3 regions of the Solibacillus silvestris genome follow, and region 3 is predicted to be linked to each of the others. Evidence: a T-box and tRNA genes for the amino acid it is inferred to sense, from the RefSeq annotation. Region 3 holds a T-box; the other regions hold tRNA genes.

Region 1 (10,472 bases), on a different contig from region 3:
TTGCGGTAAAATCGTTGTCGACTAAAGCGGCAATTATACCGCTTGCGTGCCCAACTTTTGTTCCGCTTGTTGAAAGTGGCGAATATGAAGGGCAATTTTCTTATGACCTTGTTGCGAAAGGTTTAAAGCCGTTGGAAGAAGTACGTTTCGATACAGTCATTTTAGGCTGTACACATTATCCTATTTTACAAAAGCAAATTGAAGCGGCAGTCGGGCCACATATTCATGTGCTGTCATCTGCCGAAGAAACGGCAAAAGATGTCGAAGCAATTTTAAGCTATAAAGGGCAACTGCGTACTGAAATAGAGCCGCCACAGCATATACTGCATGCTTCTGGTTCCGTGCCGATTTTCCGTTCAATAGCGGAACGTTGGCTGGAGCAAGATAAATTGGACATTCGCAAAATTTCATTTGAACAATAAAGTAATGAAAAGGCTTAGTTTAGGCATATTGTCTAATTTGAGCCTTTTTGCTTGTGTATCGTGCATTTCCGCTTTAGACCAATCTTAAAGTGTGTTAAGATAAGTGCGCGAACAAATTGAGGAGGTCACGAATGACTAGACATGACTTACGAGCTGTGAATGAATTACGTCCGGTTCAAATTGATAATAATTATTTAATGCATCCGGAAGGCTCGGTATTAATTACGGTTGGACATACGAAAGTAATATGTACAGCAACAATTGAAGACAAAGTACCAGGCTTTTTACGTGGACAAGGAAAAGGCTGGATTACGGCTGAATATTCAATGCTGCCACGCGCTACAGAGCAACGCACACGCCGTGAAAGCTCTGCAGGGAAGGTTAGTGGTCGCACAATGGAAATTCAACGCTTAATCGGCCGAGCATTACGGGCTGTTGTTGATCTGGAAGCATTAGGCGAAAAAACGGTATGGATTGACTGTGACGTCATCCAAGCAGATGGTGGAACGCGTACGGCATCGATTACAGGCGCATTCGTAGCAATGACACAAGCTATTGCCAAGTTAGCGACAGAAAAACCATTCGGGAAATTCCCGGTTACGGATTATTTAGCTGCTACAAGTGTCGGAAAACTGGAAAACACTGGCGCAGTATTGGATTTGAACTATGTGGAAGATTCAGCTGCACAAGTCGATATGAATATTATTATGACAGGTGCCGGCGAATTTGTGGAGTTGCAAGGAACTGGAGAAGAAGCGACATTCAGCCGTGCAGAACTGAATGAATTACTTGATTTAGGAGAAGCAGGCATTGCACAGCTGATCGACATGCAAAAAACAGCATTGGGCGACATCGCAAACTTGATCGGAAAGGTGGAAGCATAATGAAACAAGTAGTAATCGCAACAAAGAACAAAGGAAAAGCGAAAGACTTTGAAGCACTATTCGGACCATTCGGCTATGAAGTTGTCACGATGTTCGAAGTTGCACCAGATGTGGAAATTGAAGAGACAGGTACGACTTTTGAGGAAAATGCAATTTTAAAAGCGGAAACGTTAGCGAACATGCTTGGCCAAATCGTGATTGCCGATGACAGCGGTTTAGCGATCGATGCATTAAACGGTGAACCTGGTGTATATTCAGCACGTTATGCCGGCGATCATGACGATGAGGCGAATATGGTGAAAGTGCTGGAAAACATGAAGGACATTCCGGAAGAACAGCGTAACGCCCGTTTCTGCTGTGCTTTGGCGATTGCAGGTCCAAATATGGAAACGAAAACGGTATTCGGTACATGTGAAGGTGTCATTGCACATGAGAAGAAGGGAACAAACGGATTCGGTTATGACCCGATTTTCTATGTGCCCGCATTGGAAAAGCATATGGCCGAGCTGTCTGCCGATGAAAAAGGTGCGATTTCACACCGTGGTAATGCGATTCGCAAGCTAGCATTACAGTTAGCGGAATTGCTGAAATAACGATTTTTTTCGGTAATTGCTGGAAATTGTAAAAATTTGTTTAATAACGATTGAATTTTTGTTTCAATGCTGTCACACTAAGTAAAGAAATGTAAAGGATGTGGATACGAATGAAGCTATTGATTATGAGTGATACACATGGTGACGAGGAAATCATTGAACGTGTAAAGGGCTACCATCCAGATGCGCATAAAGTGATCCATTGTGGTGATAGTGAATTGCCGTATACACATCCAGCTCTGCAAGGAGTAGAGCGTGTGAAAGGGAATTGTGATCATGACCAGAACTATTTGGAGGAGATGCTGTTTCAGGTAAATGGAAATCGTGTGTATGTGACACACGGGCATTTATACGATGTGAAAAACTCTCCGATGAAACTGATTTACCGCGCAAAGGAAGTCGGTGCACAAATCGTATGTTTTGGTCATTCACATGTACTGGGCGCGGAATATATTGATGATATTCTTTTTATTAATCCGGGCAGCTTACTGAAGCCGCGGCGGATAAAAGAAAAGTCTTTTGTCTTGCTTACAATAACGCCAGCAAACTTTACATTGCATTGCTATGACGATAATAATAATTTGATCGACGAAATGTTTTTTGAGCGCTAGTCGGGAAAAAGGTGAGGCTTTGATTTGAGATGGAGCTTCACTTTTTTATAGTGCAATAAGAAATGTGGAAAATTACTTTTGTTGAATAATTATTATTTGAAAATAGATAGTTGACTTTAAAAGAAATGTACCATATAATAAAAATTGTCTTTATTACCAATTGGTGATGAAAAACATGTCTCCATAGCTCAGCTGGATAGAGCACGGGCCTTCTAAGCTCGCGGTCGTAGGTTCGAATCCTACTGGGGACGTATATGCAGCCGCCGTACTTGATTTTTATCGAGCATGGCGGTTTTTTCTTTGTTTTATACCATTAATATATAGTACAATAAAAAGAACGTATGTACTATTTAAGGGGTGGGACAATGTTTTATGAGGAAATGAAATTTACGTTGCCATTGATCTACGCTCAGAAAATAATAGTTGATAATAATGTTACCACTTTTCAAAAAAAAGTTTCATACAAGAAAGTTAATTCAATCTATGGACCTTTCCGTATTCCGTCAGAAGCCGCACATGCGTTAAATATTAGTAAAAGTAGTCGGAGTAAAGTGAATGAAGTGTTAAAAGGAAAAAGAAAGTCAGTTGAAGGTTTTATATTTTGGTTTGAAAAAGAATGCGAATATAAATTTTTAATACCAGATGTCAAAAAATATAAAAAGCAAATTCAACTTAGGAAAAAAAGTAAACATACTGAAGAAACTCTTAGTCAATGTTTGAGGTTGATGGGTTTTAGGATACTCTCTATTAGTACTTTGAATGGTACAGCAACAAGGATTACTGCAGAGTGTTGTAGAGAAAATTGTAATGGAGTATGTCAGAGAACCTTTAAAGACTTTGTTTCAGATGAAGCAATACCTATTTGTAAAGGATGTTGGCCTCTTCTAAAATTTTATATGCAAAATTTGAAACATAAAACATTATTTTTACACGAAGTACGTTCAGAATTAGCTTCATATTATTACCCGGAGAAAAATAATAATCTTCCTTTTTCGTCTTGGAGAAAAGGGAGTAAAAAGAAAATATTTTTAACTTGTCCTCAATGCCTATATACCCAAAGTGAGGTGGAAGCAACAACACCAAATAAATATACAACAAGAAAAAGAAACGGCGAATTTTATACTTCGTTTAAGTGTAGTTTATGCAACTCACTAAAAGTGAAATTTCCAGAAATTGCATTACAATGGGATGTTTCAAAAAATGGAAGCTTGTCAGAAATGCTTTCTGCTGCAACAAATCGTTTGGTATGGTGGAAATGTGAGAAGGGCCATACATGGGAAGCTTTTATTGATAATCGGACCATTAAAAATAGCAATTGTCCTCAATGTGCACTAATGATAAAGGATTCTAAAGCAGGCGAGTTAATGAAAACGGTAATAAGAAAATTATTTACGGAAGCATCTATTGAAGATGAAGTAATCTTACCAGGCACACTCTATCGCAATGATTGTGTAGCTACATTAAAAAGTGGTCTTCGTATTATTTTTGAAATGCAGGGCGATTATTGGCATTATGATCATAAAAAGCTATTAAAAAGTGAGCATGGCATTGAACATAAGGATGTAAGAAAAATAGCTTCTAATCGTGCATCAGGGGACCTTGTTTTTCTATTAAATGAATATGACTTTAATACAGGTAGAAATATATTGACAGAGGATTTAATGAGATTTGCTATTCAAGATATTATAAGCTATGTAAAAACAGAGAACTTTGCAGTCGGCTGTGATTTTTTATACAATCACGCAAAATGTCAATTTACTTTGAAAAGTGAGCAAGCTTACTATATAACCCGATATAAACAAACATATCATGTGAATTATAATGAAAAATTACATCCAAGGGCTCAAAAATACGCAAATTTTCAAAATATGTGGAGTATTTTTGAAGATTATAGTGAATATATATTTATTTAAGATTCTTATATAATTATCTCAAACTTCGCTGACTGAAATCGACAAATAAGCCTTGATATAATTAGGCAAGCTATTTACTTTGATTATTGCGGTTTTAAAAAAACACAATCTTAAATGGAATCCCATTTGCCATTATGGTTTGAATCGAGCACATGATGCCTTTCTTGCCAGAAACAGTTGCAGCAACCTTGTATAGTTCTTTCAAGGATAGTTTTTGGTCGAAGGTAGGATAACGGTCTCCCTTCTTTGAATTTAAAAGGGTGAACTAACTCTTGTGATGAAAGATTAAACAAAAAAAGTTGAAACAAATAAAAAAAAGTAAAGCCAAATTTCTTAGTAATACCCGCTTTTCGAAGGTGTTTCAGAATTTCTAATTCACGAAATACCGATATTAATTCTTTTGGCAGTGTTTTCTCGACAACCACACTATACTAGAGAATGAGGTGTTTTTTGTATTAATATAAATTTGTGAAGGCTCTTATTTAAAATCAAGATGAACCAAATTGATTTCAAATAAGAGCCTAATTATTTAGTTGTGAAGTTTGAGTTGATTAGCATTAGAGACGAAAGAATCTTCAACTTAAAAAGCCCGACATTATTTCAGCTCTATATTTTCTATATACAGATCAACATCCTTCATCAATTGTTTGAATAATATTCTATTTTTCTTTTTAATATTTATTTTTTTTCTTGCAGCCTTTAAAGAGAACTCTTCATGGACTATACAACTTCTGAGATTCGCCAATAATTTAGTATTATTCTTAAAAGTTAAGCAATCACCCATTTTCTCCTCTAAATCAAGAATTATATTTTTAGCGGATTTATTTCTATATTTACCTTTAAAAATAACTTTATAGATGTCTTTTAACAGTTGTTCAATTATTGAATACAATTCAACTGTGAGCGTTGCATATTTTCGGTCTCTGCGGCGTCCATAGAATTCTTCCAATTCATAATTGCTTAATAGCTCCACCCATTTAAAAGTACCTGATTTATTCGAAGTATTTTTTACAATTTGCTGAAATTCTTTTTCAATTAAACAAAGGTCTGCAAATGCATGGTCTTTTAATTTTCTGATTTCTTTCTTTTTACTCAATTTCAAACACTCCTTCCATCGATTGGATTTGGCAGCAAAAAGAAAGCCTATTCGCTCATTGCTCCCCTGTGCAACGACTTACCTATATTACTTACCCGAATTTTTGTGCTAACCAACTATTTTTTACTCATTCAGATACGACAAAGGATTACAACGGAAAAACGAAGATTACTAAATAGGTCCCAAATGATTTTGAAGGCTCTTTTTATCGGGAGTAATTTTATAGAATTGTGCCTTATTTCATGAAAGGACAAAATTAAAAAGACTTGGTACTGAATTGACTATATTGGTTTATATTATGTGCACTGTTGGGATGGTCAAGTACCGGTTAGCGAAACTGTCCAAGAGATGAATGGTTTAATTAAGAAAGGTAAAATTCGTCATTGGGGAATCCGATTACAACGGCTGGGCGCTTGCGAAGACATATACATGGGCAGCAGAAAATAATATGATACCGCCGATTGCACAGCAAATCCATTGCACACCGGAATTACGTGAAGCAGAGTTCGAAATTTTGCCGGCCGGTAAAGAATTGGGCATTGCTATAAGTATTCGGCCCCCACTTGGTGAGGGGTGCTCACTTGTAAATTTACAAGAAATAAGCTAGTGGAGCCAGGTACAAGGCAAGGGAATTGTTGGGAGCATTAGGTTTTACTATTACTAATATTATTACTGGGCTAATAATCTGTGCTGCTTTCTTTTTAATTCACTGCTTATCTGGAAATGCATGCATTTTTCATGTATATTGTGAAGATTTGCACTTATACTAACAGAGCTAAAGAAAGTGCTTAATGTATCTTAAAGAATACCAACCATTCATATAACTTATGCAAACACAATTGTCTTTTTAGTTTTCCCCATAGAAATACAGGATATTTAAAGGATATATGTACATGCATCCATCCAAATGATGAGGCATGCCATAGTTGGCGGAATATCTACTGCACAAATGTTGAAAGGATGATACCTATGAAGAAAAAATGGAGTAGGCAATTTATTGGTGGGGAGTGGAGAGAAGGAAGCAGCGAAAGAGTTTATGCAGATCAGAATCCTTACAATGAGGAAACGATTGCAGAAATCCGCCTGGCGAATGAAAAGGATATAGACGAGGCATATCAGGCGGCCAAAGAAGCACAAAAAGAATGGGAGAAGGTTAATCCATATCAAAGACAAGCCATCATAGAAAAAGCTGCACAAATTGTAGAGCGACGAAGAGAAGAAATAGTTCAGATTTTAGTGGAGGAAAATGGGGCTTCCCATACTAAAGCCAATATTGAAATTACCGGCGCGATCGGAATTATGAAAGAGTCGGCTACGTTTCCTCTCCGGATGCATGGACAAATAATGCCATCCATTATTCCTGGGAAAGAGAACCGGGTATATCATAATCCTGCCGGGGTAGTGGGCATTATCAGTCCATTCAATTTCCCGTTCCATTTAACGATGCGTTCCCTTGCCCCTGCTTTGGCAACAGGCAATGGGGTCGTGCTTAAACCTGATTTGCAGACGATGATATCAGGCGGACTCATTCTAGGTGAAATTTTTGAAGAGGCTGGTATCCCTAAAGGATTACTAAATATTACGGTTTGCAGCTCATCAGAAATTAAAGATGCATTTGTTGAACATCCGATTCCTCAAATTATTTCCTTTACCGGATCTACGCAGGTAGGACGCCATATTGGGGAACTTTGTGGAAGAAATTTAAAACGTGTGGCTTTAGAACTTGGTGGCAACAATGTCATGCTTGTGCTGAAAGATGCTGATGTTCAAAGAGCAGCTGCTTCAGCCTCATTCGGTAAATTTTTAAACAGCGGACAAATTTGCATGTCACTGAACCGGATTGTTGTCGAACGCCCGGTATACGATGCGTTTATAAAAGCGTTCGTGGATAAGGCATCGAACATAAAATACGGAGATCCCAGAAATGAGGATGTCGTTGTTGGTCCTCTCATCAATAATAAACAAATCGAACGAATTCAACGGTTAATCGACCAAAGTCTAGAGCAGGGGGCGGAATATGCCTTGCGGGGAGAAGTAAAAGGCAATGTGCTGGCTCCTACTATTTTGACGAATGTTACGAATGATATGCCGATTGCACAGGAAGAAATTTTTGGACCTGCTGTAGGCGTAATTGTTGTAGATAATGAAGAAGAAGCCATTCGCGTTGCAAACGACAGCGACTATGGACTGAGCGGTGCTGTTCATGCAGGTTCAACTGAACATGGTGTTGAAGTGGCGCAACAAATTATAACAGGAATGATTCACGTCAATGATCAAGGAGTCAATGATGAACCGATCGTTGCCTTTGGCGGGGAAAAAGCTTCCGGCTTAGGTCGATATGGCGGCGAATGGGCCATCCATGAATTTACAACGACAAAATGGATTTCAGTTCAGACAGATCCGCGAGAGTATCCGTTTTAATAGATCGAATAAAATGGAATGATGTTGGTATGAATAGTAGAGTGGTCTATGATTTTACGTTTGCCGAATATGGTACTATCATTGCACTGATCCCTTTCTCTTTTTATTTGATTAAAAAAGAAAAAATAGAAACTGTAAAATATATGAACTGCCCCCTAATTATTAGACATATCCAATAATTAGGTGGCAGTTTTTCTATGGTCAAACTTATAAAAGAAATGAAAATCAATTTAGTTAAGCAATAAGGTGGAGTGTTCAGCAGGAGTGTTTGAATTTGGGAATAATTAATCTGTTTACTATGGAAAGAGCAGTGCTAATTTTGAAAAGCGGTAACCGGACGTGATTTTTTATTTGAATCAATTGCCTATTGTGTTAAACCTACAGGCCAATATAGGCACAGAGAAGAAAATATTAATGAGAAAGTTTTTAGTAGGCATGCATTCTTAATTTCCTCACGCCTTTCCCCCAATAAATAAATTTAAATTATTTTTAAAATGCTGTCCCCTTTTCACCTGCATTACTGACATATGTATTTTGAAGGGAGATGCATATGATGGTATTCGAATATTTGAAAACATACGAAACATTTAATACAGTGGCGGAAATGGACGAAGCGGTGGCACAGCATGTTGCAGCACATGACTTAACGGAAAGTGAACGCAGTGTGATTTTACGCATTGCACAATCGGCGCTTCGTTATCCGGGAGCGGCCCATTTAAAGGCACAGACGATCGCCGATAGTGTAGGGATCAGCACGAAAACGGTTTATCGCACGGTGAAAAAAGCGGCTGCGCTTGGCATTTTACGAATTGTCGCAAGCACGAAAATGAATGGAATCAAAGGGGCGAACATCTATCAGATTTTACATGTCCCATCGGAAATGTCCGGTCGGGTCCCAGCTAAAGAAGTGGATGAAATAGCGGAAAGCGGCTACTTTTCGGAAAAGCAAACTAGTTCTTTTAATCTTTTTAAAACAAGCTCTTTAACAGAAATATATAATAATACGCTATTACGAATGAACGAGTGGCAAAAGACATTGTATGAATTCATGATGAGCCTGCCGCTGAAAGACGAATTGAAGGATGGATTACAGGCAGCGGTTTTAGCGACACCAATGCAAAGCAAAAGGGAGTTTACGATTGCGAAAGATGCGCTATGGCGGATTATCCAGCATATTCATGACGGGAAATTGACGATCCGCACAACATTGCGCGCGATTTATAAAGGGGCTTACGATAAGGCGATTGCACGTGAAGTGCTGCCGCGGGCGGAGGAGACTGAGGCCGAGCAAAGCAAGCGCCCGGTACCGTTTTACAATTGGCTGGAGGAGCGATGATGGGGATACCTCAAAATAAAAACCGGATTCGCTTATAAAAGCAAATCCGGCATATTGATTTTGCACAACAATAGCTGCCTGGTGGAACCACAGAAGGTCATGTACCGGCATACCTAAACCATGCTCCAGGATTTGAACGAGCTTTATCATTTAAATGTTGAGCTTTAAAAATTAAGAGGTTTGAAATTTGAAATTTCAGTTTTAATCTTTATGCTTTAAACTTTTCTGCTATAAAGTAAAATTTTGATTTAGGTTAAGTGACTGTTTGATTGTTTCAACTCGCACACAGTCAAAAGCACGAGCGCCGATACGTTTACTGTTTTCGCTAAGCCATGCAAATTAGTTAAATCTCAATGAATGTCGTGGCATTTGATTCTGATAATACTGCATCTACTTCCGACTCGAATTCCTCGATTTTAGCTGCAAGTTCATCGATGGTTTTCTTTGCTTGCATCGGGTCGATAAGTTCATATTCATTGCGCTTCATAAACGTATCGGTATGCAGTTTTACTTCTTCCGGCGATTGTTTTTCCTTGCTGCCCAGAATATTGATCAAATAATTTTCAAGCTTCTCGGGAAGTGCTTCATTCGCTGTTGTTACATCGTCGATCGCTGCAAAATATTGGCGGCGCAAATGGTTAACTAAATCCTTTTCATATTTAATCGATTGTTTGCGTTCAATCGCTTCAGCCACCGTCATTTCAGTTGCGCCGATTTGAACGATTGTTTCCGCATTTGATTCGACAACGAGCGCTTTCAGTTTATTCCGGTATTGGATCAGACTTGTCACTTTGTCGTAGGAACTTTGCATTCCTTTTTTGTATTCATCAATTGGCATACCTTCGATTTTTTCGTTGCTTTTGCGGTTGGCGCGGGCAAGCACTACAAGGTATGTGGCGGATTGGATCCGTTCACCAAGCATTTTTAATTCAGACAGTGCACGATGCAGCGATATTCTTTTCGTCTCCATGATGAACCCCCATACATTAAATTATTTGCAAATTCTACTATAGCATAAAGATAGACTGCGAGAAAACGAGGGATCCAGCAAATTATAATATTTAAAAATGAATGCACGAGAAAAGAAAAAAACAAAATGAACAACTCCATTGGACAAAGCGCATAGTATAGTGAAAACGAATTAAACGAAAGGTGGATGCTGTTGTATTATCCGCAAACCTTTTTTCAACCATTCG
Region 2 (10,472 bases), on a different contig from region 3:
TTCCTTTGAATTCAATCATACAATTTCGGAAGTTATCATCCCAAAAAATAGTGAGCGTCGGGCATATTTACGCGGCGCCTTTTTAGCGGGGGGATCTGTCAACAATCCTGAAACTTCTTCATATCATTTGGAAGTTTATTCTTTATATAAGGAGCATGGGGAAGCGTTGGCACAGCTCATGAACCGCTATGATTTAAATGCGAAGACAATCGAGCGCAAAAAGGGCTTCGTAACATATTTGAAAGAGGCGGAAAAAATTTCGGACTTTTTAAATTTAATCGGCGCAACACAGGCGATGCTGAAGTTTGAGGATGTGCGCATAGTAAGAGATATGCGCAATAGCGTAAACCGTATCGTTAACTGCGAAACCGCCAATTTAAACAAAACGATTGGCGCCGCGTTAAGGCAAGTGGAAAATATTCGCTATATTGATAATGCTGTTGGATTGGACCAATTACCGGAAAAATTACGGGAAATCGCTCGGCTTCGTGTAGAATACCAGGATGTGACATTAAAAGAGCTGGGCGAGATGGTATCGACAGGGGCTGTCAGCAAATCGGGGGTCAATCACCGCTTGCGCAAGATTGACGAAATTGCCGAAGCACTGCGCCGCGGCGAAAAAATTTAACTTTTTTAACGTGTTTTAAAAATGGGCGAAAAGAATTTCAAGCCCCTGTTGGATAGGAAGTATGCCGGAAAATATGAATAAATGAGAACGATTTCATGGATGGCGTATTCTATTGTTGTTCTTTTCGGATAATTCCGATAAGATGAACTTATAGAAGCGATGAACGGTTGTGAAAGGGAGTATTTCAAGATGATCGAAAAACAAGTGGAAGTCAAGCTGAAATCAGGCTTACAAGCAAGACAAGCTGCGTTGTTCGTACAAGAAGCGAATCGTTTTAAAGCAGATGTCTTTTTACAAAAAGATACAAAAAAAGTAAATGCGAAATCGATCATGGGGATTATGAGCTTAGCGGTCGCAAAGGGGACGGTTGTTACATTATGTGCAGACGGCCATGACGAAGAAAAAGCTATACATGCTCTTCAGCTTCTAATCGAAAAAGCAGACTAATATGAAAAGCACAGCCAGCTCAGCATAGATTGAAGCGGCTGTGCTTTATTTGTGTTGGAGGAGATAGAAGGCAAGGCGCCAACTGATGGCAGAGCACGCGTAAAGCGTTGTTTTTGAACCTCGGCATAGCTGCAATAAAAGCTTGCTGTAAACGACGCAAAATTGCCCGTCCAAATAACAAAGCACACAAGATCAACTCTTGCATGCTTTCGGTTTACATTATTTTTTTAATTGGTTGCGCTCATAGATTTGGTCGATTAGGCCGTACTCTTTTGCTTGCTCCGCTGTCATGAAGTTATCACGATCTGTGTCGCGAGCTAAAGTTTCATAATCTTGGCCACTGTTTTCTGCCATGATGCGGTTCAGCTTTTCACGCAGGTGCAAAATGCGTTTTGCTGCGATTTCGATTTCTGTCGCTTGGCCTTGTGCACCGCCAAGTGGTTGGTGAATCATTACTTCTGCGTTCGGCAATGCGATACGCTTGCCTTTTGCACCAGCAGAAAGCAAGAATGCCCCCATTGATGCAGCCATACCGATACAAATAGTCGATACATCAGGCTTGATGAAGTTCATCGTATCGTAAATTGCCATACCAGATGTGATGGAACCACCCGGAGAATTGATGTATAGGTAAATATCTTTATCTGGATCTTCTGCTTCCAAAAATAATAGCTGGGCAACAATTGAGTTTGCAACATTGTCATCGATAGCGCTGCCTAATAAAATGATGCGGTCCTTTAATAAACGTGAATAAATGTCATATGCACGTTCGCCGCGGTTTGTTTGTTCAATAACTGTAGGAATTAAGTTCATTGAATAATCCTCCCTTTGTTAAAGCTTTTATTCGAATACTGATGCTGAAAAATGGAAAGTATTTCAGCTGTAAACCTATCATACACGTATTAGTCAGTTATGGTCAAATATAAACTCTGAATTTTGCAGTTGAAATTGACGGCGTTCATCTGTATAATGGGAAAAGTTGAACGTATATTATTATATGTCCTCGTGGTGTAATGGATAGCACGTAAGATTCCGGTTCTTAAAATGGGGGTTCGATTCCCTCCGAGGGCGTCACTTGCTTCATTTCTGAAGTAAATGAAATTTGAATAATTCTTGATCTCTCAGCATTCTGAAATTATTTTGCATAGAGAGTATCGCCAAAAATTCCATAAAAGATAAAACTGCGCTACACAAATACTACACATTTTTAATTTTATTTTAATGAGTTGAAAATATTCCTTTTCCACTGGGAAATTTCAAAACTACCCTATAAGTTTCCAATTCCATTATAAATGAAACACACTTCTTATGAAAATTTAAAATTCTTCACTGAAAATCATAGTTTAGACTTGAAAAAAGTGCAGATAATTAGTACATTATTAAATGTTGTGTCTTATCCGGATAGATAGACGCACTTTTGCATAATGCTTAGCAAAAGTCATTTAAAATATATTATCATGTCCTTTATTGGGCACCATTTTACTGTTTTAATATACTTTTCTATACCAATTGTAGAAATAGCTTAATAGCTTACTGTCTACAATCGAGAATGAAGTTTCGCTAGAATAAAGAGAATCACTGTACCGGTTCTTTTTATTCTATATTCATTCTCTTTTAAAATAATGACCAAAGACTACTTCTAAGATTCCCGTCGACGAAGTAGTCTTTTTTTTTTAAAAAGGGCTATTTTGCATATGCAAAATAGCTTTCTTCTATCAACCTAACCTTTCTCCCGCAAAAATAAACCCGCCTTTTCGCAAATTTTTCTAATAACAAACATACTTTATAGAAAATAGGGAATACAACTGACAGCATGCTCAAGCATATTTTGTGAAGAAAATATAATAACAGAATAATAAGATGATGAATAAATATTGAATTATATGAAAGAATCTTATCGAATTTGTTATAAAAATTCATCATAGTGCAATAATAATCATTTTTTTCAAAATTAAATGTTGTATATTAATTGTGAACTTAATATAATTGAACATGTTATTATCAAAAAAATTTAAACATCCAGGAGGATATTCATAATGAGCACGAGAAAATTATTTAAATGGGCAGCTCCTTTAGCGGCAGCGTCGATGATTTTAGCGGCATGTGGAGCAGATGAAAATACAGCAGGAGACAAAGAGTATACGAAAGTCGTAGCAGGAACAGAAGCAACCTATGCGCCTTTCGAGTATTTGGATGATAAAGGAAGCGTTGTCGGATTGGATGCCGATATTTTAACGGCAATCGGTGAAGAAATGGGCATCGAAACAGAAATAAAAAATGTTGGCTGGGACTCGATGATGAGCCAAGTAACAACAGGCGAAATCGATATGGGTGCAGCTGCGATCACGATTACAGATGATCGTAAACAAACATATGATTTCACGGATCCATATTATGAAGCGACATTATTAATTGTGACGAAGGAAGATTCGGCGATCGCTTCAATGGAAGATATTAAAGATGAAAAAATTGCGGTTCAAATTAATACGACAGGCCATCTTGCGGCACAGGATTTGCAAGGGAAGGCAAGCTCGAATATTTTGGCCTACGAAAACTTCTCTGTGGCGCTTACTGAAGTGTTAACGGGATCAGCAGAAGCAGCAATCGGTGATAATGCAGTAATTTTAGAATACTTAAAGAATAATCCGGATTCAGGCTTAAAAGCAGTTGAGGATGATTCATTCGAAACAGATTACTTCGGCTTTATGGTGAAAAAAGGCAATACCGAGCTATTGAATATTTTAAATGAAGGTCTTCAAAAAATTAAAGACAATGGCAAGCTAGCTGAAATTACAGGCACAGAAATCGAATAAGCGACAATGAAGTTATTGGAGGGTTTCAGATGGATTTTTTTGATTTTTTCCGTTGGGATATAATCTGGAACTACCGTGAACTATATGCAAAGGGTCTTTGGGCGACAATTGTTTTAACGGCATGTGGTTATATTGGTGGTGTCATATTCGGTCTACTTTTAGGATTAGGCCAAGTTTCAACAAAAAAATGGATTTATTGGCCGGCTAAAATATATGTAGACGTATTCCGTGGTACGCCAATGCTAGTGCAATTACTATTAATTCACTTAGCTGTTATTCCGACAATTTTTGGCTCATCGCTCGGTTGGTGGGTATCTGGTATCGTCGGCCTGATTTTAAATAGTGCGGCATACAACGCGGAAATTTTCCGTGCAGGGATTCAATCTATTGACAAAGGGCAGATGGAAGCGGCAAGGTCATTAGGTTTAACACATAGCCAGGCAATGCGTAAAGTTATACTACCGCAAGCATTCCGCCGCATGATTCCTCCTTTAGGGAATGAATTCATCGCATTATTGAAAGATTCTTCACTTGTAACGGTAATCGCCGGGGCAGAGATTTTATACGTAAGTAAAGTAGTTGCCGGAACGTATCAGCGTTTTTGGGAGCCATACTTATTTGCAGCATTCCTATATCTTGTATTAACGTATGCTGTAACGAAGCTTATTGCATTTATCGAAAAACGAGTTGATATTAATTACAACCCACGTAAGAAAAAGGAGCGCGCATAAATGATTAAAGTAGAAAACTTACACAAGCATTTTGGCAAGCTCGAAGTGTTAAAAGGAATCGATTATGAAGTACATGAAAAAGAGGTAGTTTGTGTTATCGGGCCATCCGGTTCCGGGAAGTCAACGTTTCTTCGCTGCATGAACTTGCTGGAGGAAGTAACGGATGGTGCAATCTATATTGAAGGTACTAAAATTAATGATCCGAAAACAAATATTAACGAAATCCGTACAGAAGTAGGGATGGTGTTCCAGCAGTTCAACTTATTCCCGCATATGTCGGTCATTGATAATATTACGATGGCACCAATGCAAATTCGCCAGCTGAGCAAAGCCGATGCCGAAAAACTGGCATTGGAGCTACTGGATAAGGTCGGTTTGCGTGAAAAGGCATATAACTACCCGCAGCAGTTATCAGGCGGTCAGCAGCAGCGTGTCGCGATTGCCCGCGCATTGGCAATGAAGCCGAAAGTGATGCTGTTTGATGAACCGACATCAGCTCTTGACCCGGAAATGGTAAAAGAGGTTTTGGAAGTAATGAAAAACCTTGCAAAAGAAGGCATGACAATGGTTGTCGTAACACATGAAATGGGCTTCGCACGAGAAGTCGGCGATCGTGTCCTGTTTATGGATGGCGGCTACATCGTAGAGCAGGGCCACCCGGATGATGTATTCGGCAATCCGCAAAACGAACGTACGAAAGCATTTTTAGGAAAAGTATTATAGCAGCAATGAAGAAACTATCTTATTATATATGAAAATATAGTGAGATAGTTTTTTTTATATTAATAAGTATCGGAAAATTCCGAATATATATTGTATTAATATTTATAAAGATGTATAATTATTACAAAAATATAAAAGGGGGATTTACATTGTTCAAAACAAATAAAATGCTTGCGGCGATGCTGCTTATTGCATTATCTGTTGTTTTAGCAGCATGCGGCACTGCGGATGAAAAAACTTCAAGTTCAACAGGGGATAACAAATACGCAAAATTACTAGTAGGAACCGAGGCAACTTTTGCGCCATTTGAATCGATGAACGACAAGGGGGAGATTGTCGGCATCGATGTGGATATTATGAAAGCAATCGGTGAGGAAGTCGGTTCAGAGGTGGAATTCAGAAATGTCGGTTGGGAGCCTGTATTCCAACAAATTACGAATGGGGAATTAAATTTAGGGGCATCAGGAATTACAATTACGGATGAGCGTAAACAAACATATGATTTCACGGATCCATACTATGAAGCGACATTAATGATTGTTGTAAAGGAAGATTCGCCAATCACGACATTAGATGAATTAAAGGATAAAAAACTGTCTGTCCAAATTAACACAACAGGTCATGAGGCAGCGAAAAAGCTGCAAGGAATGTCGAGCTCGAACATTTTAGCTTACGAAAACCAGCCGATTGCATTCCAGGAAGTAATCAATGGGGCAACAGCGGCAGCAATCGGTGACAATGCGGTTGTATTGGAATACTTGAAAAACAATCCTAAATCAGGCTTAAAAGCGATTGAATCAGATCAATTCGAAAAAGAATACTACGGCTTCATGGTGAAAAAGGGCAACACAGAATTGCTGGATCATTTAAATGAAGGCTTAAAGAAAATCAAGGAAAACGGCAAACTGGAAGAAATTACAGGACAAAAAATCGACTAGTTTGACTGCACATATTTCGAATGACATAGTATTATAATTAAAAAAATCTGCCTTGCACAAAAATACAAGGCAGATTTTTTGTTGTTTGATTAATTAACAGTAGCAGAATTTACAGGTGAAATGGATTTTTCGGCAACTTTTAATACTGCATTCACGAGCACGTCAGCACCTTTTGAGCATTCTTCGTAGGAAGTGTATTCGTCTTCCCGATGGCTGTAGCCCTTTGCGCTTGGCACGAAAATCATCGTTGACGGAATAAATCCGGCAATAAATTGTGCGTCATGACCGGCGCCGCTGAACATTTGGTGGCTTGAATATCCTAATTCATCGGTACTTGCTGCTACCGCATCCACTACTTCCGGTGCGAAATGCACGGTATCCCTTCCCCATAATTTCGTATAGCTAAGCAGGCAATTTTCGATTTCTTTCGGCAGGTCGAAAATAATTTGTTCCACTTGTCGAATAACTGTAGGGTCTTGGTGGCGGGATTCCAACGAGAAAATCACATTGTTTGGAATGACTGTATGAATATTCGGGTAAGCATTGATGCGCCCGATTGTATAAACGAGATCATCTGGAAGCTGTTTTAATTTATTTTGTAATACTGAAATAACTTGCATCGCGGCAAACATACTGTCCTTGCGCATTGAAATAGGGGTAGTGCCCGCATGATTTGATTCACCAGTTAATGTGATGTCATAACAAACCATGCCAAGAACGCCTTCAACTACGCCAATTTCTTTTTTATAATGTTCCAGCACGGGTCCTTGCTCGATGTGAAGCTCCAAATAGGCATGTGCATCCGTTAGCCGGTTTGCAATTTCACCCTCATAGCCGCTTTGCTTCAGTGCCTGTTCGAATGTCACGCCCTCCCGATCAGTGGAGGCAAGCATCTTTTCTTTTTCGAATTTCCCCGAAAGAACTCCCGAAGCCATTAATGATGGCTCGAATCGCGCGCCTTCTTCATTTGTGAAGTTTACGATTGTTAAAGGATGATTCAGTTCAATATCTTCGTCAATAATCGTTTGCACAGCCTCCAAAGCTGTTAAAACACCGAGAACGCCATCGAAGCGCCCGCCCTTAATAACTGAATCCAAATGCGAGCCCATCACAATCGGCAAATTATTGGAACTGTTTTGCAAGGTTGCATACATTGTGCCCATATCATCCGTCGTTACAGCCATTCCAAGCTGTTCACACATTTCCTTCAATTTATTGCGTGCGAGAATATCCTCACGGGAAAGGCTTAAACGCGTAACACCGCTATTTTCCGTTGCCCCAAATTGGCTGAATAGCTCGATATTTTTTTTCAGTCTTTCACGATTCGTTTTTAACATTGCGGGACCTCCTTTAAATGAATAATATATTTACATTAGCACGAACATATAACAAATTTATATATACTTAATGTAAAATGTTACAATAATTGTATGGACGAATTGTTAATTATAGGAGGCTGCTTATGTTAACTGTCAAAGAAGTTCTAAATCGGAAATACTTTGAATCTGCCAAAGTCGTTGCAGGTCAAACAGGGTTAAATCATGCTATAAAATGGATTCATATATTGGAAGTTATCGATGTGAAGCAGCTTATTAAGGGGAATGAGCTCATCCTTACGACGGGGGTAATTTTAAAGGACAACGAACAGGGGTTTATGAAATTTGTCCGGCAGCTCAGCGATTTGGATGTAGCCGGGCTGTGCATAGAATTAGGCATGTATATTCAAGCTATTCCGGATAGTGTCGTTAAGTTGGCGAATAGCCTGGATTTTCCGCTCATTGTCTTTCAGGAAATAGTACCGTTTGTCGGGATTACACAGGATTTGCATACCGAAATTATTCATCAGCAGTACGATATATTAAAACAGCTGGAAGAATACTCGCAAAAAATAAACAACTATGTGTTGAAAGTAAATGACAAAGTGAGAATTTTGCAGTATATGCAAAAATATTTAAACGTCGACATTTATTTTGAAGTGAACAAGGGGACAAGCCTCGCGATCCCTAATAAAAAGACAGAAAATTGCAAAAACAAAATCGATAGCTTAAACAGCAAGCATAAAGCAGCCATTGATATGAATTTATTTGATCAATTGTACGGAACGGTATATATATATTCCGAAAAAAGGGAAATCACCGAATTGGATATATTGATTTTGGACCGGACAGTTGTTACATTGTCCCAGTTTGTTTTGAGAGATTTATATATTGAGGAAAAGCTTGAAAACGAGAACCGCAAATTTTTCGAGAAATGGCTGGACGGTGAGAACAGCGACAACGAGATGCTTTATTTTATAGATGAAATCGACCAGAAATTGAAGCAAAACGGATGGATGGTTATGATTCACCAGCTGAGAAGGAAAAATATTAAAAACGATTTAACAAATTATAAAATCAATCTTCGCCAGGCATTGCAAAAAGAAGGTTTTTATACATTCATCGTGGAGCAGTCCCAATACTTAATCTTTATATTAAGCGATTTAGCGCAGGAGGCAACATATAAAGAGCGGATGAAGCGCGCGATGAATGAAATCATCAATCAATACAGACTGGATACGCTCATCGCTGTCGGCAAATATGTCGGCCATTATAATGAACTGAAAGAAAGCTATCAAACAGCCCATGATTCATTGCAAATCAGGATGAAAAATATGGAACTTTCCTATTTTTACGATGAATTGGTCCTTTATCATATGGTGAAGGTTTTGCAAAATAACAATAGCCTTATGCAAGCAGCAAAGGAAAAGATTGAAAAGCTAAGTCGGTATGACAGCAGGCATAATACGAACTTGATTCAAACGTTGGATATATATTTTCAGTGCAATGGATTGAAAAAGGAAACGGCCGAGAAATTATTTATTGTTCGTCAAACGCTTTATCATCGCCTTGAAAAAGTTGAGCAAATCATCGGCAATGATTTTATGAATTATGAAAACCGATTATGTTTGGAAATCATGTTATTAATGACAAAGCATAAATATTATGAGGAGCAAAAATTACCTTAATGTGAAATGCATGCAAAAAATGATTTTACACAATGTATAATGCCCTAACAAGTCTCATAAGCGAAAATAGAGGTAAGTTAAGAAACCAAGGAGGGAAATATATGAGCCAATACGTAGAGTATAACTGGAAGGCAAATGACGAAAAGCATGTATGGCATTCGATGAAGCCTTATAACCCGGATGCAACGTTTATAATTGAACGGGCAGAGGGGGCTTGGCTGACAGACATCGATGGCAATAAATATTTGGATGCTATGGCAGGGCTATGGTGTACGAATATTGGTTATGGACGAAAGGAAATCGCGGAAGTAGCTTATGAGCAGATGCTTAAAAATTCATATACACCGCTATCGTATGGGCATACTCCGGCAATTTTGCTGAGTCAAAAAATCAGCGAGCTGCTTGGCGATGAATATGTCGTTTTTTATTCAAACAGCGGTTCGGAAGCAAATGAAGTCGCATTTAAAGTAGCCCGGCAATACCATCAGCAAAAAGGTGAAACGAACCGCTATAAGATCGTCTCCCGCTACCGTGCGTATCATGGGAATACAATGGGCTCCTTAGCGGCAACGGGTCAAGCACAGCGCAAATATAAATATGAACCGCTTGCCCCTGGGTTTTTGCATGTAGCACCACCTGATCAATATCGGAACCCGGAAGAAATTCAAAATGGGGATGCGACGACATTGCCTAGTGTGAAGAATCTGGATCAAATGATGACTTGGGAAATGTCGGAAACGATCGCCGCTGTCATTATGGAGCCCATTATAACGGGTGGCGGTGTCATTGTGCCGAATGATGCCTATTTGAAAGGTGTTCAGGAGGTATGCGAGAAGCATGGTGCATTATTGATCATTGACGAGGTCATTTGTGGCTTCGGTAGAACAGGAAAGGCGTTCGGGTTCCAAAACTACGGGATTAAGCCTGATATCGTAACGATGGCAAAAGGATTGACAAGTGCGTACATGCCATTGTCTGCGACTGCAATCCGCCGGGAAATCTACGAACAATTTATGGCTGAAGGAGATTATGAATTTTTGCGCCATGTGAATACATTTGGCGGTTCACCGGTCGCTTGCGCAGTTGCCTTGAAAAATATTGAAGTGATGGAGCGCGAAAACTTATTTGAGCAGTCAACCCGGCTTGGGGAAGCACTCAAACGGACTTTAGCGGAAAATTTGAATGATC
Region 3 (10,472 bases):
GATACAATTAGGGTATCCGTCAACAGCGACACAGCTTCAGGAAAGATTTCAAAGGCTTTTGAAATTACCTGATTATCAAACGATTATTGCTGAAAAAGATAGTGTAATTGTTGGGATGCTTGGTTTTTCAAAACAATGGGCTTATGAGTTTGATGGACCTTACATACGGATTTTAGCTTTAGTTGTTGACGAAAAATATCGTAGATTGAATATCGGGCAAAGCCTAATGCAAGCCGCAGAACAGTGGGCACTTGAGAATGAATGCATTGCTGCCGTATTAAATAGCGGCAATCGTGATGAGCGGATTGCCGCACATCACTTTTATAAGCAATTGGGTTATATAGGAAAGAGCATGGGGTTTTCGAAAAGGCTAATATAGGCCAATTCATTAATGAAAGCGATAAAAAATCAAAAGGAGGCATACTCTTGAAATTTATCGAATTCGGTATTGGCAACACATGGTTTGTACGGACAGAGACAGAATTGGAAGATGGGTCTGAATATGAGGAGAAAGGCATTGTAGGTCCGATTAAATTTCAATCCGCCTATATCCGTATTTGGGTCCGAAAAAATGTATTTATTATAGATTTAAAACAAGGTATTAGACTTAAAAAGAAATCCCGTAATGAATTAAAGCTGATTTTTGGGATAGTGAGTATGTAATCAGTTAAGTCAAATCATTCTTAAGCTTTGCAATAGCCGGTCACTAAAAATTATGTATATCAAGCTGTATAAATAATATTTAGAGAAAAGTCACGTAACATTACAAATTGTCGTGGCTTTTTGTGCATGCCTACACTATCGTATGGAAGGTTGTTTTGCGCTTCATCGAACTTTAGTATTTGTTTTCTTCTTGCTTTTTATGAGGCCCATGAATATATCGGTAAATCGGGTTAATTTAAACTGTTTTTAGATTAATTGGCGATTTTGCAACTTTTTCAAAAGCTGAATCGAGGATAGGTTGAGAGGGGGGAAGTAATGGAGCTGGAGCATTTTTATTCGATTTATATAAAAGACTTGTACAATTATTTATTTTCGCTTTGCCGACATACGGAGACGGCTGAGGACTTATTGCAGGAGACATTTTATAAAGCGCATGTAACATTGCTTGCTCAGCCGATCAGTGAACTGAAGCCGTGGTTGTTTAAGGTGGCCTATTATACATACATTGATCATTGCCGCAAAGAAAAGCGCAGTGAGCCATATGAGGAAATTGTACGTGCAGACTATACAACACCAGAGATGATTTTAATACAGGAAGATAGCTTTACGACACTTTTAAATTTACTGGATCAACTGAGCCCCTTCGAAAAGCAAGCGATCTTATTATGCGATGTACAGGACTGCACAAATGAACAGGCGTCACAAATTTTAGATATTAAGTTGAACACATTGAAAAGCCATTTATCGAGAGGACGTAAAAAAATGAGGACTTTGATTGGAGAAGGAGGAAGTTAATATGGATGATTACGAAAAGCTGGTAGCCGCGGGCAAGGAACAAACGCTGGAACAGGAGCAGCAGCTGAAGCTTACAAAACAAATGAAGCGTACTGTATCGATTTCACAAGTAAAGCTTGTGCTCGGAATATTGACGATTTTGCTGATAATATTACCTGTAAGCTATATGTTTACATTTTTATATTATGCATTTGGCACAAAATCGACGACGCTTATGGATGTCACAAGTCAGACTCTATATGTTACAGAGCCGAATACAGCACTTGAAGAGCCTGAGTTTGATATGGAATTTTCCCCATTTTCGATGCAGCTCAAATTTGATCAGTATAAGCGTATCGGAAAAGAGGATTATAAAGTGAATACGTATAATTTGCATTATACGCTCGGCAGCCTGACGAAAAAAGAGGTGGGAACAACGCTTGAACGGTCCCCTAGAAAATATCCGACCGAAACAAGTCCGTGGCTTAAACATCCTAAGAATCGTTTGGAAATGGAGGTGGCCAATGAGTGGACAATATTGAGCGGACTGCCTGATGAAACGGTTGTCGAGGCATATATTTCACTAAAGGAACTGCACACTGTTGATGAAATCCGGCGCAGCTTTACAGGTGTGGATGTCGTTTGGGCAGCTGTAGATACAGGTGTTGAGCAAAGCAACTTAAGTAAAGAAGGGAATGTCGTTTCGCCAATCGGTTACCCGGTACAGGTGGACAATACGAATTGGTCGCCTTTTAAAGATGCTAAAAGCAACGAGCAGGTGTTTAAGGATATTCTAAACTTCATCGTGCAATACGAAGACTTGGCGACAGAAGTTTCAAGTGCAAAAAATTTAAAGCTGACAGAGCGCATAGATTATATAGAAAAAAACGGCATTAAAACATATGGGGTTGTCGTGACGGGACCGAAAGCGGAAATCGAAAAGCTGGTAGAAACGAATCTGATTCGGGCGCTGAAAATAGGGGAGGTGAAATTATGGAACTGGGCAAATTAAAGCAGCCTAAATTCCCGGCAGTTTCAGCATGGATTTCAATTGCAAGCGGAATGTTTATACTGTTGCTTTTTAATATAAACATGCTGACGAATTATTCTATGGCATTGCTGGATTCCTTCATCATTTTTATAGGTATCGGTTTTGTTTTTGCATGGCCGGCTATTTTTTCGAAAAGTACGCGCTTTTTAGGTTTATGGGGGCTGGGAATTTCGGTATTCTTATTTATTTTTACTGTTACGATAATTTTCATAGGGTGGTTGATCAATCCGTTTCCTTGATGTGATTTCAGGTTAAAAATAAGATTATACATTAGACTAAATGAAATATGGAAAGAGGCTGAATTAATTGAAATTCACCGATCGAAGCAAGCGCATTTTAAAAAATGCAGAGTTTGCCGCACAACAAACGACAAACATTGTTTATCCCGTCCATATTCTACTTGCGATGCTTCAAGAGCGAACAGGGGTATGTGCGGAGCTGAATGTCCATTATCCAAAGTTGCAAGCGGTTTTGCATGAGCGGATAAAGTATGTATATCGCAGTGAACAGGATTGCGGAATTGTATGCAAGCCGTTTATGATGAACGCCTCGCAGTCGACAAAACAAGTGCTTGAAATTGCCGAGCAGCGTATGCATCGTTACGGTCAGCTTTTCATCAATGAAGGGCATTTGGCAGATGGCATTTTCAAAAGTGATGATATACAAACTTCAGCAATACTGGAATCTTTGGATACAGCGGGGATGCAAAAATTAGTATGCACGGCGAGAGATATGATTGTACCATTAAGAAATTATTCGTTGCCGCATAGGCTAAATGAAACTAACAAATTTCGAAGGGCGCAGCATTCCGATCAATATTCCTTAAAAGAATTTGTACAGAGGGAGTTTGGTCGAGGATGGGTTGAATCGATTGAAAACGGCTTTGCGCATGAGGAAATTCCGATATTTATCGCGTTGGATGACGAGCAAATTATCGGATTCGCTAGTTTCGATGTTTCACTTAACAAAAAGGGTGTATTTGGTCCAATGGGCACGTTGCGGGCAATTCGCTCGCAAAAAGTGGGGTATACGCTGCTTCATATTTGCCTGAAAGAAATGAAGGATATTGGCTATGAATATGCGGTGCTCGGGGAAGCCGGCCCTCTTGAGTTTTATGAAAAAGCATGCGGAGCGGTCGTTATTCCAAAAAATTGAATAGAGCATCATTTAAACCTGATATTCCCTAAATTGACGGGATTATCAGGTTTTTTGCTTTGAATTTGCTTGAAGCGAATGGAAAGGTATGGAATATATAGTTTACATTAAGGAATATATATGTTACATTTATCGTGGAGGTATTAAATGAATAATAAAGTGAAGTTAGCAAGGGTCAAGGCAAATTTAACGCAACAGGAATTGGCTGATGCTGTAGGGATAACGAGGCAGACTGTAAGCCTTATCGAAAAAGGAAAATATAATCCGACGCTTAAGCTATGCCTGCAAATTTGCTATACGGTTGATGAACGATTGGACGAATTATTCTGGATTGAACGGGAGGATTTCGAATGAGGAAAATTACAGATGAACGATTAAAATTACGTAATTTACAGCATATCCGTATTGCCTACATTATTCAGACATTTGGTATTTTAGCGATTTTAGGCTATGAATTATTTCAAAGTGGAATGGATGGCATGCGCCAAAATCCTGTATGGCTTGTTTTTATGGTGACGGCAATTGTTTATATGTATTTATCAATGAGTACGAGCGTTGAGCATGAAAGGAAAATAAGCAACCCGAAAAAATCATTAATGATTAGCTTCATAACGGTTTTTATCATTGCTTCTGCCATCGCTTTTTTCGTTTCAGTTACTCCTGGTTTCGACTGGGGAACGGGCTTGTTAGTAGGGCTGATTATCATTGTATGCGGTGTCATTCCTAGTTTTTATATTTATAGATTAAGAATGAAACAACTTGCGGAGATGGATGAATAAGCTTGTGAAAGGTCGATATAGTGGAACTTGTAAATGTATGCTGTAATATAAAGTATCCCCTTCTGTTTTGAAAGCAAATTTTTATTATTGTAAAAAATATTACACTTCAAGGCTATTTTATTAAATAAATTTAACAAAAAGGGGAGCTTTTACTGTTCTATTTGAAAAATATATTGTACGATATTTCCGAAGTATTCGATTTTTAAGCAGGTGAACTATGAAAAACTTGAAACTAAGCTTAATGCTTTTAAGCGCAACAGTTTTACTGGCTGGATGTGAAAGTGTTGAAAATCATGAGGGCTTTTTTTATTCAACATTTGTACGTCCTATGAATTGGGCATTGGACACGCTGGGTGAATTATTCAACGGTAGCTATGGTCTTGCAATTATTGCGATTACATTAGTTATTCGACTTATATTAATGCCCTTTATGCTTAAAACATATCGCAGTCAATCTGAAATGAAAGTGAAAATGGATGTCGTACGGCCTAAGATGGACGACATTCAAGCACGTTTGAAAGCAGCACAAAAGCCAGAGGAAAGAATGGCTGTGCAGCAGGAAATGATGTCGCTTTACAAGGAGCATAATATTAACCCGTTAAACTTGGGCTGCCTCCCGATGATTATCCAAATGCCAGTCATTATGGGATTATATTATGCGATCCGATATTCTGCAGAAATTCAAACACATTCTTTCCTATGGTTTGACCTAGGCTCTACAGATATTTGGATGACGGTTATCGCAGGAGTCGTTTATTTTGTGCAAGCGAAAATCTCTCTTCAAACGGTTCCGGAAGCACAAAAAAATCAAATGAAACTGATGATTTACATCTCCCCGATTATGATTGTCATCATTTCATTATCTTCAATGGCTGCACTGCCATTATACTGGACTGTCGGAGGTTTATTCTTAATCGTCCAAACATATATCGGACGAAAATTTTACTCTCATATTCCTGAGAATAAAGAACAAGTCTAACAAATTTTATTGCCGCTGCTATAGGGCTGATAAAAAAGAAAGAAGCTGGGACAAAAATATAAAAATGCCATTTTCTCGTTGAGGAAAATGGCATTTTTGTGCTGGGCGTCCACTCCGGGGAATTTTTCCACGGGCGTGAGGCCAACACGATGTTGGTCACAAAAGCGTTGCCACAGAGAGGATGGAATAGAAGTGGAAGTATCCATATATGAATCCTTCCCTTTTAGAACGGTTGTGCACTATTATACGCCAGCATTTTATCATCCTCAGTCCCGGGCACAAAATCCTCACAATCAAGGGTAAAGCGGAACAAAGCAACAATGCATAGCCTATCCTATCCATTTTTGGAGAACAGTCGCATGGCTATCAAGTTTTACATAATTATAGATACGTAAGCGACAAACGGGAGTAAAATAAGCGGAGTTTTTCCTGCTATTTATGGATTGGAGCCCATTTTAGGGGAGATAAGCGGAGTTTTTCCGCTTATTTATAGAAAATCCCCCCTTTTTCGCATTTTTTTGGTCAATAGGCGGAATTTCTCCGTCTATTTGAGCCGTTCTATATTTTATTTTCAAAATAGCGGGAATTTTTCCGTCTATTTATCGATCGAGCGCAGAATTTCATTGGAAAGGAGCTGCTTATTTTCTAACCGGTTTCTGCAGCCTGATCCTAGGATGAGAAGAGGAAGTGTCTATATACGAATTCGCACTTTTTGACAGGTTTTGCACCATTATACGCCAGCGTTTTATAATCCTCAGTCCGGGGCACATCATCTTTACAATATGAAAGTTAATCCTCATTTTAAAGCAGATTAATTTCAATCGATATAGATTAATTTTCAACAGCGGTGACTTAATCCTCAATCGTGAGCATATAATTTTCACTATCAAGGGTAAAGTGGAACAACTTAACAACGCATAGCCTATCCATTTTTGGAGAATAGTCGCATGGCTATTTAGTTTTACAAAATTATAGATACGTAAGCTCTGTCCCGGGCTTCTTTTTTTATTGCCCGTAAATCGAGCAAAAAAGTAAATTTGCAATAATTTACATATTAATTATAACTCGTTTCAAATATAGTTAAGGCAGGTTTAATTGCCACGAAACGCCAAAGCGGTCATTTATCCACCCGAACTTTTTACTGAAACCATAATTGTTTAAAGGCATTAGTGCTTGTCCGCCTTCGTTCAGCTTCTCATAAAGATTGTCAAGTTCCTCTTCGGTATTGCAAGTAACATAGATCGAAAACGAAGGCGTAAAGGAAAATTGATGTTTAATATTGCTGTCTATGCACATAAATTCCTGGCCTTTCAACATAAAAGTAGCCTGCATGACCGTTCCTTCGTCCCCGCCGGCTTCATTTGCACCGTATCGGATAATATTTGTAATTGCCGAATCCTCGATAAGCGATGTGTAAAAATTCATAGCTTCTTCTGCTTTCCCGTCTTGGAACATTAAAAATGGTGTGACCTTTTCCATGATAGCTTGCCCTCCTGTAATCGTTATATTTTAAATTATAATTCTGCTTGTATTATTATAGCCATATTTTTATTGGCCAAAGCCTTTACTTCAATATATTTCCTATTATTAATACACAAAATGGAAAACGGTCAATAGTTATTGGCATGAATATAAACATACAAAAATATCCAGTATTTTTTCAATGGTCTTTCATGAAAGCTTTGGTTATTATATATTGACAAAATTTATCTTTAGCGGATATAATTCAATAAATTTAACTTCGATGAAAAAGACAGTAATTTACAGGTGATTTTGGTTAGCGAGCTGGGGACGGTGAAAGCCTGGTGCAAAATATGTAAATGAAGCGCACTTTGGAGAAGCGACCTGAAAAGAAGTAGGGAAGCCGGGGCGTCACCTCGTTAGCAATGGAAAGTGGTCACAGTTTGTGGCAACTAGAGTGGTACCACGGGAATCCTCGCTCTCGTCTCTATATTTGGAGACGAGGGCTTTTTTATTTTCATTTTAATTAATCGGAGGAGATAACGTGAACGAAAAAGTGGCAGGAATTATACACGATGCAGTAAACAAAAAATTAACAATTGAAGAAATCGAAAGGCTATTGGAAAAACCAAAGTACGAGCATTTAGGAGATATTGCGTTTCCATGCTTTACATTGGCGAAAAAATTCGGGAAAGCATCGAACATTATTGCCGAGGAAATAAGTAAAAATATTCAGAATCCTTTTGTGCGAAAATTGCAAGTAGTCGGCGGCTATATTAATTTGTTTGTGAATAAAGCGGAAGTAACAAAAGAGGTATTGAGCGAAATTGCTGCATTACGTGAAACATATGGCCAAAAACAGAAAAACAATAAAAAAATTGTCATTGACTTTTCATCGCCGAATATCGCCAAGCCATTTTCAATGGGGCATCTACGTTCTACTGTAATTGGAAATGCGCTCGCTAATATTGCAGAGAAAAATGGCTATGACGTTGTGCGTGTAAATCATTTAGGAGATTGGGGCACGCAATTTGGAAAACTGATTGTGGCATACCGGCTTTGGGGCAAGAAAGAACAGGTAATGGCAGCACCGATTGAGGAGCTGCTGAAATTATACGTCAAATTCCATAAAGAGGCTGAAAAGGATGAAGCATTAAATGATGAGGCAAGGGCGGCATTTAAGGCACTCGAAAATGAGGATGAAGGCGCAATTGCTTTATGGAACTGGTTTAAAACAGCATCATTACAGGAATTTAAAGAAATTTATGAGCAGCTTCAAATTGAATTCGATTCGTTTGAGGGGGAGGCGTTTTACAACGATAAAATGCCCTCGGTTGTAGAGGAATTGAAAAGTAGGCATTTGTTAACATTATCGGATGGTGCGAATGTTGTGGAGCTTAACGATATGCCGCCATGTTTAATTACGAAGCAGGACGGGGCTACATTGTACGCTACACGCGATTTGGCGGCGGCTTTTTATAGATATCAAAAGTATGAGCCCGCAAAAATCTTTTACGTCGTGGGGAATGAGCAAACACTCCATTTCAAGCAGTTCTTTAAAGTCATCGATAAAATGGGCTATGAATGGTCAAAATACCTTCAGCATGTGCCTTTTGGAATGATGCTGAAAGACGGCAAAAAAATGTCCACTCGCAAAGGTAGAGTTATTTTATTGAAGGATGTATTAAACGAAGCGGTTGAAACAGCAGCAAATAATATTGCGGAAAAAAATCCGGGCTTACGAAATAAGCAGGAGATTGCGAAAAAAGTTGGTATCGGAGCTGTTATTTTCAATGACCTGAAAAATTACCGTCTTAACGATATCGAATTTTCGCTGGAGCAAATGATGAATTTCGAAGGGGAAACAGGGCCATATGTGCAATATACGCATGCCCGTATCGTATCAATTCTGGAAAAAGCACAGTTTGCAGTTGCTGATGAAATAATTGCGCAAGAGCTAGAGAGTGCGGCTTGGGGAAGTGTGATGCAACTGCAGCAGTATCCGCAAATCGTTGCTGAAAGCTACGAACAAGCGGATCCTTCGATAATTGCTAAATATGTGCTGCAATTGGCGCGGACGTTCAATAAATATTATGCCCGCACAAAAATTCTGGTTGAAGATGAATTAAAAGCAAGCCGATTATTGTTATGTTTTTCGATAGCGACTGTATTAAAAGATGGGTTGAAGCTATTAGGGATTGAGGCGCCTAATAATATGTAAATTGAATGTAACGAAATGAAAGAAAGTACACTTTAAAAAAAGTTATTGATGAAGCAGTGGCCAAGTAAAAGGTGACTGCTTCTTTTGGACGTTAAAAGAATATCGTCAAAATTATTTGATGTTACAGGCACAGCAGGCGCTTATTTATGAAAAGCTTCTGCCAAAATATAAAGCGGCATATCCGCAATTTCATGAAGTGGTACATAAACATTTAGTACTTGTTGATGCGATCAAGGCTGAAAAAGACAGAAGTGTTCCTATCCCGGCGGCTCAATCTTTCGAGGCTGTTATTTTATATGAAGGCGAAAATGCTAGGGTGATGTCAATGGCGGAAGAAAAGAATTGGCTAGAACAACAGCTTTTTATTATGCCAAAAAATGAGGAACAAACATTTCAAATGGGAGATAAGGTGTTGGTTCATAAGGGGATGCTTTACGGGTTTCAAACAGAGACAGGTTTTAAACAGGTTGTTGTAGCAAAAGAGATAAAAAAAGTGAACACATCGTCAAATCTGTATGTCAATTTTAAAAATAATACTGGATTGCAAACATTTTTAAACCAACTATTATGGGAAACGCTGAAGCAAACTACAGCACCGAGCATGGTATTGAATATTGAAAACAAAAACTACTCTATTTGGTTAAGTGAAAATGGAATCATTATTGGCGACGGAAAGAAAGAAGCTTTTATTAAATATGAGATAATAGAAGAATGGGGGAGAAACTTAATCAATCAACAGTTGTTTTAATTCAACTAAAATAAATGTATGATGAAAGAAAAAGGATTTTTAGGAGTATGCCAAAATAGTGATCTCATACGCCTATTTATCTGAAGATTGCAAAAGGATGATGTTGAATAATGTGAGGACAGCAGTTGACTCGTACAGAAAACGGTGTATTAGAGAAATTCGCAGTTGGGGAAGGCGAACCGTTATGTGTGACACTTTGATTTATGTCCACAGTTGCTGCATATGAATACGAAAGTGTTTGTTTATGGAGACCTGTATGATGCGCATTATAATTATGAATATGCAGTAGAGGCGGCGGGTTATTGCCGAGTGCAAAATTATTAACGGTTAATGAAAGTAATCACCATCCATGCATAGAGGGAAAAAAGGATTGATCAGTTTGTTGAAGGAATTATTCATAACAACGAATTGGCAAATTGAAAGGAAATTTAACTGCAAAATGAGGCCAGATGATGAAAATTACAAAATTCAATTCAGAATTAGATGAGCTCGTGGATTTATTATGTTCAAATGATTGGATATTTCATACAAAGCCAATTATTAATAAAGAAGCAGTTGAACAGGCTGTGATAAAGGGCTACTATACGGACGGAAGAGAGACTTTTTGGATTGCGATGGACGGGGAAAAAGTGGGGATTGTT

Evidence for each region. The T-box of region 3 lies ahead of argS (arginine--tRNA ligase). A T-box ahead of a tRNA ligase gene usually reads a tRNA of that ligase, here a tRNA-Arg.
Region 1: it has a tRNA-Arg gene. The T-box ahead of argS (arginine--tRNA ligase) is inferred to sense a tRNA for this amino acid. The anticodon was not compared.
Region 2: it has a tRNA-Arg gene. The T-box ahead of argS (arginine--tRNA ligase) is inferred to sense a tRNA for this amino acid. The anticodon was not compared.

What each region holds. Positions count from the first base shown of each region.
Region 1 covers NZ_JBQCJW010000003.1:172,231-182,702, reverse strand. Annotated here, with positions in the region: gene racE (glutamate racemase) at 1-422, shown strand, start outside; gene rph (ribonuclease PH) at 554-1,306, shown strand; gene ACTHOQ_RS03260 (XTP/dITP diphosphatase) at 1,306-1,899, shown strand; gene ACTHOQ_RS03255 (YfcE family phosphodiesterase) at 2,010-2,510, shown strand; tRNA gene ACTHOQ_RS03250 (tRNA-Arg) at 2,688-2,761, shown strand; gene ACTHOQ_RS03245 (zinc-ribbon domain-containing protein) at 2,876-4,423, shown strand; partial or broken gene ACTHOQ_RS03240 (IS4 family transposase) at 4,692-4,848, opposite strand; gene ACTHOQ_RS03235 (nucleoside-diphosphate sugar epimerase) at 5,019-5,519, opposite strand; gene ACTHOQ_RS03230 (aldo/keto reductase) at 5,796-5,966, shown strand; gene ACTHOQ_RS03225 (hypothetical protein) at 5,968-6,126, shown strand; gene ACTHOQ_RS03220 (aldehyde dehydrogenase family protein) at 6,489-7,940, shown strand; gene ACTHOQ_RS03215 (hypothetical protein) at 7,898-8,119, shown strand; gene ACTHOQ_RS03210 (helix-turn-helix domain-containing protein) at 8,491-9,276, shown strand; gene ACTHOQ_RS03205 (hypothetical protein) at 9,620-10,246, opposite strand; gene ACTHOQ_RS03200 (SIMPL domain-containing protein) at 10,439-10,472, shown strand, end outside.
Region 2 covers NZ_JBQCJW010000010.1:49,683-60,154, forward strand. Annotated here, with positions in the region: gene whiA (DNA-binding protein WhiA) at 1-628, shown strand, start outside; gene ACTHOQ_RS08770 (HPr family phosphocarrier protein) at 818-1,075, shown strand; gene clpP (ATP-dependent Clp endopeptidase proteolytic subunit ClpP) at 1,295-1,888, opposite strand; tRNA gene ACTHOQ_RS08780 (tRNA-Arg) at 2,075-2,146, shown strand; gene ACTHOQ_RS08785 (basic amino acid ABC transporter substrate-binding protein) at 3,112-3,888, shown strand; gene ACTHOQ_RS08790 (amino acid ABC transporter permease) at 3,918-4,619, shown strand; gene ACTHOQ_RS08795 (amino acid ABC transporter ATP-binding protein) at 4,620-5,342, shown strand; gene ACTHOQ_RS08800 (basic amino acid ABC transporter substrate-binding protein) at 5,492-6,280, shown strand; gene ACTHOQ_RS08805 (Zn-dependent hydrolase) at 6,370-7,617, opposite strand; gene ACTHOQ_RS08810 (PucR family transcriptional regulator) at 7,743-9,284, shown strand; gene ACTHOQ_RS08815 (aspartate aminotransferase family protein) at 9,386-10,472, shown strand, end outside.
Region 3 covers NZ_JBQCJW010000001.1:193,935-204,406, reverse strand. Annotated here, with positions in the region: gene ACTHOQ_RS01070 (GNAT family N-acetyltransferase) at 1-379, shown strand, start outside; gene ACTHOQ_RS01065 (DUF3977 family protein) at 427-663, shown strand; gene ACTHOQ_RS01060 (sigma-70 family RNA polymerase sigma factor) at 979-1,458, shown strand; gene ACTHOQ_RS01055 (anti-sigma factor) at 1,460-2,449, shown strand; gene ACTHOQ_RS01050 (hypothetical protein) at 2,431-2,727, shown strand; gene ACTHOQ_RS01045 (GNAT family N-acetyltransferase) at 2,795-3,643, shown strand; gene ACTHOQ_RS01040 (helix-turn-helix transcriptional regulator) at 3,791-3,997, shown strand; gene ACTHOQ_RS01035 (hypothetical protein) at 3,994-4,422, shown strand; gene yidC (membrane protein insertase YidC) at 4,640-5,401, shown strand; gene ACTHOQ_RS01025 (hypothetical protein) at 5,398-5,607, opposite strand; gene ACTHOQ_RS01020 (VOC family protein) at 6,482-6,880, opposite strand; T-box leader at 7,137-7,354, shown strand; gene argS (arginine--tRNA ligase) at 7,407-9,083, shown strand; gene ACTHOQ_RS01010 (hypothetical protein) at 9,280-9,831, shown strand; gene ACTHOQ_RS01005 (GNAT family N-acetyltransferase) at 10,284-10,472, shown strand, end outside.